Breoghania sp. L-A4: one gene and its partners. The main gene of each other region encodes a partner of the protein of the gene in region 3 in a complex. Links are inferred from orthologs where the notes say so. Each region holds a gene or a part of one and is shown on either strand. Other genes may lie near its edges.

Region 1 (3,138 bases), 1.9 Mb from region 3 along the record:
GACTACATCGACGGACCGGACGGCAGACCGGAGGCAATTCTGGTTTTCGACCAGCACGCGCTTCTCACCGAAATACGGCGGATGATCTATCCGGTTGATGACACCGCGTTCGGAACCGGCAACGCCGCCAATTATCATGCGATACTGACGTCGGAGCTCACGCCGATCGGTGGAACGGCGAACCCCTATTGGAAGACTTGGTCCCGAACGGCTCCGCCGCGCGGCGCGCACGTCCGTGATGTCGAAGCCATGCGCGGGTGACGCCCGCGCGTTGAGCGGGATACCTACCGTCCCTCAAGCACATTCAGAACAGCCGCGCCGGAGATTTCTCCCGAGGCAGGGTCGCCCATGCGGTGAAAATCGCCCTCGATCCGCATGGCGGTCTCCAGCACGGATGCATAGGCGCGCTTGTCGAGCTCCACGGCGCCGAAGCGCTTCAGGTGCTCGGTGACGAACTGCGTGTCCAGCAGCGAAAAGCCGCCCGCGATCAGCCTTGCCGCGAGATGGGTCAGCGCCACCTTCGAGGCGTCGCGCTCCAGCGAGAACATGCTTTCCCCGAAGAACGCCCCGCCCAGCGCGATGCCGTAGAGCCCGCCGACCAGATGTCCGTCGCGCCAGGCCTCCACCGTGTGGCAGTGCCCCAGCTCGAACAGCTCGCCATACAGCCGGCGGATCGGCCGGTTGATCCAGGTCTTGCGGCGTCCCGGTGCGGGGGCCGCGCAGCCGTTGATGACCGCGTCGAAGTCGTGATCGACGCGGATCTCGAAATGATCGGCGCGCACCGTGCGGCGCAGCCTGCGCGGCACGTGAAAGGCGTCAAGCGGCAGGACGCCGCGCAGGTCCGGCTCGATCCAGAACAGCTCGGGATCGTCGGCTGATTCCGCCATCGGAAAAATGCCGCAGGCATAGGCTTTCAGCAAAACCTGCGGCGTGATTTCCAGAAGAACGTCGTCGTTGGAGCGGCTCATTCTTGGCCTACATCAGATATCGACGGGATCCGCGAGATATTTTTCCAGCCAATGGATGTCGTACATGCCGTTGGCGATATCCTGATTGTCGACCAGCTCGCGGAACAGCGGGATGGTCGTCTCGATGCCGTCGACCACGAATTCGTCGAGGCAGCGGCGCAGCCGCATCATGCATTCGACCCGGTTGCGCCCGTGCACGATCAGCTTGCCGATCAGGCTGTCATAATGCGGCGGGATCGAATAGCCCTGATAGACGCCGGAATCGACGCGCACGCCAAGGCCGCCGGGCGGGTGATAATAGGTGATCTTGCCGGGCGAGGGCACGAAGGTGCGCGCGTGCTCGGCGTTGATCCGGCATTCGATGGCGTGGCCCTCGAACGTGATGTCATCCTGGGTGAAACCCAGATCGCCGCCCGAGGCGATGCGGATCTGCTCGTTGACCAGATCGATGCCGGTGATCATCTCGGTCACCGGATGCTCCACCTGCAGCCGGGTGTTCATCTCGATGAAGTAGAATTCACCGTTCTCGTACAGGAACTCGATGGTGCCGACGCCCGAGTAGCTCATGTCGGCCATCGCCTTGGCGCAGATGTCGCCGATCTTCTTGCGGTTGGCGGCGTTGAGCGCGGGCGAGGGGGCTTCCTCCAGCACCTTCTGGTGGCGGCGCTGCAGCGAGCAGTCGCGTTCGCCCAGATGCACCGCGCGGCCCTTGCCGTCACCCAGGATCTGAACCTCGATGTGACGCGGCTTCTGGAGATATTTCTCCATGTACAGCGTGTCGTCGCCAAACGAGTTGCGCGCCTCCACGCGGGCCGTGGAATAGGCGGTTTCGATCTCGCCCTCGTTGAGCGCCACCTTCATGCCGCGTCCGCCGCCGCCGGCCGCCGCCTTCAGCAGCACCGGATAGCCGATCTCGGCAGCGATCCGCTTGGCTTCGGTGGCGCTCGTCACGCCGCCTTCCGAGCCGGGAACCACCGGGATGCCGAGCCGCTTGGCGGTCTGCTTGGCCTCGATCTTGTCGCCCATGATGCGGATGTGTTCCGACGACGGGCCGATGAAGGCGATCTTGTGCGCCTCCAGGATCTCGGCGAAACGGGCGTTCTCGGACAGAAAGCCGTAGCCCGGGTGCACGGCGTCGGCGCCGGTGATCTCGCACGCCGCCATCAGGGAGGGAATGTTGAGGTAGCTGTCGCGGGCGGTATGCGGGCCGATGCACACGCTTTCGTCGGCCAGCCGCACATGCATGGCGTTGGCGTCGGCGGTGGAATGAACGGCCACCGTCGCGATGCCCAGCTCCTTGCAGGCGCGCAGGATGCGTAGCGCGATCTCGCCGCGGTTGGCGATGAGAATCTTGGAGAACATGGCGCGCGCCTTTATTCGATGATGACCAGGGGCTCGCCGAATTCGACCGGCTGGCCGTCGTCGACCAGAATGGCCTTGATCGTGCCGGCCCTGGGCGACGGGATCTGGTTCATGGTCTTCATCGCTTCCACGATCATGATCGTCTCGCCTTCGCGCACGCTCTGGCCCACGTCGATGAACGGCCGCGCGCCGGGCTCGGCCGCGTGATAGGCGGTGCCGACCATCGGCGAGGGGACCGCGCCGGGATGGTTCGCCGGGTCGACGGGGACCGGGGCCTCGCTGACGGCTGCTGCCGCGGGTGCCGCGGGCGCGGCGGCCACGGGCGCGGTGACGCTCATCTGGCGGGCGACGCGAATGCGCAGGTCGTTCTGCTCGACTTCGATTTCCGACAGGTTGGTCTCGTCGAGCAGGCCGGCGAGCTGGCGAATCAGATCGTGGTCGATGGTGGATTTCTTGTTGGACATGTTGCTTTTCAATCGCTGTCTAATTTTCAGGTCCGGATCACATCGGAAAGCGCTTCGATGGCGAGGCGATAGCCGGTCGCGCCAAAGCCGCAAATGACGCCGTGCGCCACCGGCGATACGAAGGAATGGTGCCGGAAGGATTCTCTGGCGAAGACGTTCGAAAGATGGATTTCGACCGCCGGGATCTCCGCTGCGCGGATGGCGTCGTGAATCGCCACGGAGGTGTGCGTATAGGCGGCGGGGTTGATGATCAGCCCTTGCGCCACGTCGCCGGCCTCCTGGATCCAGTCGACCATAAGGCCCTCGAAGTTCGTCTGGCGGAATTCCACGTCTAGTCCCAGGTC
Region 2 (3,135 bases), 1.9 Mb from region 3 along the record:
CGGAACAGCGGGATGGTCGTCTCGATGCCGTCGACCACGAATTCGTCGAGGCAGCGGCGCAGCCGCATCATGCATTCGACCCGGTTGCGCCCGTGCACGATCAGCTTGCCGATCAGGCTGTCATAATGCGGCGGGATCGAATAGCCCTGATAGACGCCGGAATCGACGCGCACGCCAAGGCCGCCGGGCGGGTGATAATAGGTGATCTTGCCGGGCGAGGGCACGAAGGTGCGCGCGTGCTCGGCGTTGATCCGGCATTCGATGGCGTGGCCCTCGAACGTGATGTCATCCTGGGTGAAACCCAGATCGCCGCCCGAGGCGATGCGGATCTGCTCGTTGACCAGATCGATGCCGGTGATCATCTCGGTCACCGGATGCTCCACCTGCAGCCGGGTGTTCATCTCGATGAAGTAGAATTCACCGTTCTCGTACAGGAACTCGATGGTGCCGACGCCCGAGTAGCTCATGTCGGCCATCGCCTTGGCGCAGATGTCGCCGATCTTCTTGCGGTTGGCGGCGTTGAGCGCGGGCGAGGGGGCTTCCTCCAGCACCTTCTGGTGGCGGCGCTGCAGCGAGCAGTCGCGTTCGCCCAGATGCACCGCGCGGCCCTTGCCGTCACCCAGGATCTGAACCTCGATGTGACGCGGCTTCTGGAGATATTTCTCCATGTACAGCGTGTCGTCGCCAAACGAGTTGCGCGCCTCCACGCGGGCCGTGGAATAGGCGGTTTCGATCTCGCCCTCGTTGAGCGCCACCTTCATGCCGCGTCCGCCGCCGCCGGCCGCCGCCTTCAGCAGCACCGGATAGCCGATCTCGGCAGCGATCCGCTTGGCTTCGGTGGCGCTCGTCACGCCGCCTTCCGAGCCGGGAACCACCGGGATGCCGAGCCGCTTGGCGGTCTGCTTGGCCTCGATCTTGTCGCCCATGATGCGGATGTGTTCCGACGACGGGCCGATGAAGGCGATCTTGTGCGCCTCCAGGATCTCGGCGAAACGGGCGTTCTCGGACAGAAAGCCGTAGCCCGGGTGCACGGCGTCGGCGCCGGTGATCTCGCACGCCGCCATCAGGGAGGGAATGTTGAGGTAGCTGTCGCGGGCGGTATGCGGGCCGATGCACACGCTTTCGTCGGCCAGCCGCACATGCATGGCGTTGGCGTCGGCGGTGGAATGAACGGCCACCGTCGCGATGCCCAGCTCCTTGCAGGCGCGCAGGATGCGTAGCGCGATCTCGCCGCGGTTGGCGATGAGAATCTTGGAGAACATGGCGCGCGCCTTTATTCGATGATGACCAGGGGCTCGCCGAATTCGACCGGCTGGCCGTCGTCGACCAGAATGGCCTTGATCGTGCCGGCCCTGGGCGACGGGATCTGGTTCATGGTCTTCATCGCTTCCACGATCATGATCGTCTCGCCTTCGCGCACGCTCTGGCCCACGTCGATGAACGGCCGCGCGCCGGGCTCGGCCGCGTGATAGGCGGTGCCGACCATCGGCGAGGGGACCGCGCCGGGATGGTTCGCCGGGTCGACGGGGACCGGGGCCTCGCTGACGGCTGCTGCCGCGGGTGCCGCGGGCGCGGCGGCCACGGGCGCGGTGACGCTCATCTGGCGGGCGACGCGAATGCGCAGGTCGTTCTGCTCGACTTCGATTTCCGACAGGTTGGTCTCGTCGAGCAGGCCGGCGAGCTGGCGAATCAGATCGTGGTCGATGGTGGATTTCTTGTTGGACATGTTGCTTTTCAATCGCTGTCTAATTTTCAGGTCCGGATCACATCGGAAAGCGCTTCGATGGCGAGGCGATAGCCGGTCGCGCCAAAGCCGCAAATGACGCCGTGCGCCACCGGCGATACGAAGGAATGGTGCCGGAAGGATTCTCTGGCGAAGACGTTCGAAAGATGGATTTCGACCGCCGGGATCTCCGCTGCGCGGATGGCGTCGTGAATCGCCACGGAGGTGTGCGTATAGGCGGCGGGGTTGATGATCAGCCCTTGCGCCACGTCGCCGGCCTCCTGGATCCAGTCGACCATAAGGCCCTCGAAGTTCGTCTGGCGGAATTCCACGTCTAGTCCCAGGTCCTCGCCCGTTTCCCGGCACAGTCTCTCGATGTCGGCCAATGTGGTCCGGCCGTAGTGCTCAGGCTCGCGGCTGCCGAGACGGTTCAGGTTCGGCCCGTTCAAGACGAAGATGGTGGATGCCATTCAAACCCCAATGGCGGCCCGTGCCCGGCACGCGCCGCCTGCGCATAGTCCCGCCCGTTATAGGGGTTCGGCGTGGGGAGGAAAAGCCCCGATGGGGCTTTCCCGGGCGATGATCGTGCGCGTGTCGCCCGATCGTCTCCCGAGCCACGGCCGTCCGGTTGATCCGCAATCACAGTTGATTGTCATCCCGGCTGCAGCGAAGCGGAAAGCCGGGACCCAGTAGCCGTTAACGCCGGTGGGGTGGCTCGGGCTGTGGCGGCATCAGGGCACGATCAGTTCGGCCGTTGGTTACTGGGTCCCTGTGTATTGTCGATGTGTCAGAATGGGTGCGGACGGGAGATCGTTGGGTCCCAGGTTTTGCAGACCGAGAACCGGCACGGATCCCCGCCCGCGCAGACAGATCCAAACCTGAACAGTTGATCGAGGCCGCCGCAACCGGACCTCGCAGCACAGGGACAGGCGCCATGAGGATACACCCTGGCTTCATTGGAATCGATGTTTCCAAGCATCATCTCGATATTTTTGATGGGCTTTACGACACCCATCGGCGCGTTGACAACACGGCCGAGGCCATCGAGGCATGGCTCGCAGGCCTTGGTGAGCGTCAGCTCTTCGTCGTCTTCGAGGCGACGGGCCGCTTTGACCGCACGCTTGCCCGGGCGTTGGCCGGACACGCGCTGCGCTTTGCCCGGGTCAATCCCTCCCGTGCCCGCGACTTTGCCCGCTCACTCGGCCTCATCGCCAAGACGGATGCCATCGACGCCCGCATGCTCGCCGCCATGGGGCAGTGCCTCGATCCGCAGGCCACGCCGGCGGCCGACGAGGCGCGTGACCGGCTCTCCGGCGTACACAAGCGCCGCGACCAGTTGGTCGCCATTCGCCAGCAGGAAAAGCTTCGTCTTGCCGAGGCCCATGAGTGCGAGCGGTCGAGCCTGGAGCGCC
Region 3 (2,969 bases):
AGCCGGTCATCGAGGTCCGCCATGGCGCTGGCGATGGCCACGCCGGCGGCCGGGTTGTGGCCGCCGTCGAGCCAGATATCGGCTCCCTCGGGCGCGTGCTTGAACAGCCGCCCATGCGTCAGCCGCTGCAGGCGCGCGGGCCAGGATACGGTGCGCAGACCCTGTTCGGTCGCGCTCATGCCGGGCCAGACGCCGGCCGCGCGAAGCGCCGCGATGGCCGTGCCCGCGTTGACGACCTGGTGCTGCCCGGTCAGTCTCGGCAACGGCAGATCCAGAAGTCCGCCCTCATCTTGATAGATCAGGCGGCCGTGCTCCTCGAACGCGCTCCAGTCCTGGCCGCCGATGGCCAGCGGCGCGCCAAGCGCCTCTGCTTCCGCCTCGATGACCGCGCGCACCACGTCGTCCTGGGGAGAGGTCACCGCCGGGGCGCCGCGCTTGAGGATGCCGGCCTTTTCCAGCGCTATGCCTTCCAGACGGCTGCCGAGGAAGCGTTCGTGATCCAGGGAGATCGCGGTGATGACACTGACGATCGGCTTTTCGATCACATTGGTGGCATCGAAACGGCCACCCAGTCCGACTTCCAGCAACAGCACATCGGCCGGATGTTCCGCGAAAAGACACAGCGCCACCGCGGTGCTGATCTCGAAAAAGGTGATCTGCGCGCCATCATTGACGTATTCGCAGCGCAGCAGCGCCGCATTCAGAACGTCATCGGCGACCAGCCGCCCGCCGCCGGGTTGGCCAAGGCGAATCCGCTCGTGAAAGCGCACCAGATGCGGTGAGGTATAGACATGGACGCTTTTGCCGTCGGCTTCCAGGATCGCCCGCATGAAGGCCGTTGTTGATCCCTTGCCGTTGGTGCCCGCGATGTGAATCGTCGGCGGCAGCGAGCGCTCGGGATTGCCCAGAGCATCCAGCAGCCGCTGCAAGCGGTCCAGCGACAGGTCGATCTCTTTCGGGTGGAGCCCCAGCAGGCGCTCCAGAACGGCTGTGCTTTGATCCATGGTCGGAGACGCCGCCTTCCTCAGGTCCGAGGCGCTTCGGTGGCGTCCGCCTTGGGCGGTGCATTGCCCGCCCCGTCGGCATCTGCGGCAGGCGTCTTGACCGGCGCGGCCACGCCAGGCGCGGGCCGCTTCATCAGAACCGAGCAGATGCGCGCGATCGTTTCGGCCAGCTCATGGCGATGCACCACCAGATCGACCATGCCGTGCTCCTGGAGGAACTCGGCGCGCTGAAATCCCTCGGGCAGTTTCTCCCGGATTGTCTGCTCGATGACGCGCGGCCCGGCGAAGCCGATCAGCGCGCCGGGTTCGGAGATATGAATGTCGCCCAGCATCGCGTAGGACGCCGTGACGCCGCCGGTGGTCGGGTTCGTCAGCACCACGATATAGGGCAGGCCGGCTTCCTGAAGCTGCTGGATGGCGACCGTGGTGCGCGGCATCTGCATCAGCGACAGGATGCCTTCCTGCATGCGCGCGCCGCCGGAGGCCGCGAACAGCACGAAGGGCGTGCTGTTCGCGCGCGCGATGTTCAGCCCCGTGATGATCGCCTCGCCGGCGGCCATGCCGAGCGAGCCGCCCATGAAACTGAAATCCTGCACGGCGACGGTGAACGGATCGCCCTTCACCGCGCCGCTGGCCACCAGCACGGCGTCTTCCATGCCGGTTTTCGCCTTGGCGTCGCGCAGCCGGTCGACGTAGCGGCGCTCGTCGCGGAATTTCAGCGGATCAGTGACGACCTCGGGCGTGGGGTGCGTCTCGAACGTGCCCTCGTCGAAGAAATACTCCAGCCGCTGGCGCGCGGAAATGCGCATGTGATGGCCGGAAGTCGGCACAACCCACTGGTTGGCTTCCAGATCGCGGTGGAAGACCATTTCGCCGGTCTCGGGGCACTTGATCCAGAGGTTCTCGGGCGATTCCCGTTTGTTCAGGAAGCTCTGAAGTTTCGGCCGAACGACACTGTTGATCCAGTTCAAGGCAGATGTTCCGTCTCTTCGCGTTACCCAGGTAACGGATTATTCGGCAGCTTCCGAACGGGCGGCATGCACGCCGCGGCTCAGTTCGGCAACAAGCTGTGTAACGGCGGAAACCGTCGTTTGTGTGGCGCGGCCGTCCGAGTCGAGGCTGTTGCGCACCGCCTCCACGAGCGCGGAGCCGACGACGACGCCGTCGGCGTTGCGGCCGATCTCGCGCGCCTGATCGGCGGTCTTCACGCCGAAGCCGACAGCGATCGGCAGGCTGGTGTGGCCCTTGATGCGGTTGACGGCGACGGCAACCCGATCGGCATCGGGCGCGGCGGTGCCGGTGATGCCGGTGATGGACACGTAGTAGACGAAACCGGAGGTGTTGGCGAGCACGGCGGGAAGGCGGGCGTCATCGGTGGTGGGGGTGGCGAGGCGGATGAAATTCAGTCCGGCCTTCAGCGCGGGCACGCAGAGTTCGTCGTCTTCCTCCGGCGGCAGATCAACGATGATCAGCCCGTCGACGCCGGCGGCCTTGGCATCGGCGAGAAAGGCATCGTTGCCGTAGGAGTAGATCGGATTGTAGTAGCCCATCAGGACGATCGGCGTGTCGCCGTCGCTCTCGCGGAAGGCGCGAACCATTTCCAGCGTCTTCTTCATGGTCTGGCCGGCGGCCAGTGCCCGCTGGGAGGCGCGCTGGATGGGAATGCCCTCGGCCATGGGGTCGGAAAACGGCATGCCGAGTTCAATCACATCGGCGCCGGCCGCGGGCAGCGCCTTGAGAAGCGCAAGCGATGTGCCGGTGTCCGGATCGCCGGCGGTGATGAAGGTCACCAACGCGGGACGGCCCTTCTCGGCACATGCGGCGAAGCGGCGGTCGATGCGTGTTTGTGTCATGCTGCGGTTCTCATCCAGCCGGTTCAGGGGCGGCGGAGCAGCATTGTGGGCGAGAACGCAAGCCGTCTTCGCCGTAATCCACTCCAGACCGCACAGTGTCCGTCTGGATGTA

The links.
Region 1: the proteins of accD (region 3) and accC are in contact, whole or in part, in a solved structure (PDB 8UXZ), measured with the Escherichia coli proteins. The link is inferred for Breoghania sp. L-A4 from one-to-one orthologs.
Region 2: the proteins of accD (region 3) and accB are in contact, whole or in part, in a solved structure (PDB 8UXZ), measured with the Escherichia coli proteins. The link is inferred for Breoghania sp. L-A4 from one-to-one orthologs.

Annotation. Positions count from the first base shown.
Region 1 is NZ_CP031841.1:2,087,164-2,090,301, forward strand. The notes cover bases 156-3,138. They hold accC (acetyl-CoA carboxylase biotin carboxylase subunit), read right to left. Parts: upstream 2,331-3,138; coding sequence 981-2,330; downstream 156-980. Other genes in these bases: D1F64_RS09675 (hypothetical protein), read left to right, coding at 156-261; aat (leucyl/phenylalanyl-tRNA--protein transferase), read right to left, coding at 285-968; accB (acetyl-CoA carboxylase biotin carboxyl carrier protein), read right to left, coding at 2,342-2,794; aroQ (type II 3-dehydroquinate dehydratase), read right to left, coding at 2,821-3,138. In the rest of the region: more of D1F64_RS09675, read left to right, coding at 1-155. UniProt on the Escherichia coli protein: This protein is a component of the acetyl coenzyme A carboxylase complex; first, biotin carboxylase catalyzes the carboxylation of the carrier protein and then the transcarboxylase transfers the carboxyl group to form malonyl-CoA.
Region 2 is NZ_CP031841.1:2,088,232-2,091,366, forward strand. What follows is about bases 1-2,980. They hold accB (acetyl-CoA carboxylase biotin carboxyl carrier protein), read right to left. Parts: upstream 1,727-2,980; coding sequence 1,274-1,726; downstream 1-1,273. Other genes in these bases: accC (acetyl-CoA carboxylase biotin carboxylase subunit), read right to left, coding at 1-1,262; aroQ (type II 3-dehydroquinate dehydratase), read right to left, coding at 1,753-2,193; D1F64_RS09700 (IS110 family transposase), read left to right, coding at 2,658-2,980. Also shown: more of D1F64_RS09700, read left to right, coding at 2,981-3,135. UniProt on the Escherichia coli protein: This protein is a component of the acetyl coenzyme A carboxylase complex; first, biotin carboxylase catalyzes the carboxylation of the carrier protein and then the transcarboxylase transfers the carboxyl group to form malonyl-CoA.
Region 3 is NZ_CP031841.1:210,955-213,923, forward strand. The notes cover bases 1-2,814. They hold accD (acetyl-CoA carboxylase, carboxyltransferase subunit beta), read right to left. Parts: upstream 1,976-2,814; coding sequence 1,025-1,975; downstream 1-1,024. Other genes in these bases: D1F64_RS01045 (folylpolyglutamate synthase/dihydrofolate synthase family protein), read right to left, coding at 1-1,004; trpA (tryptophan synthase subunit alpha), read right to left, coding at 2,015-2,814. Outside these bases: more of trpA, read right to left, coding at 2,815-2,857.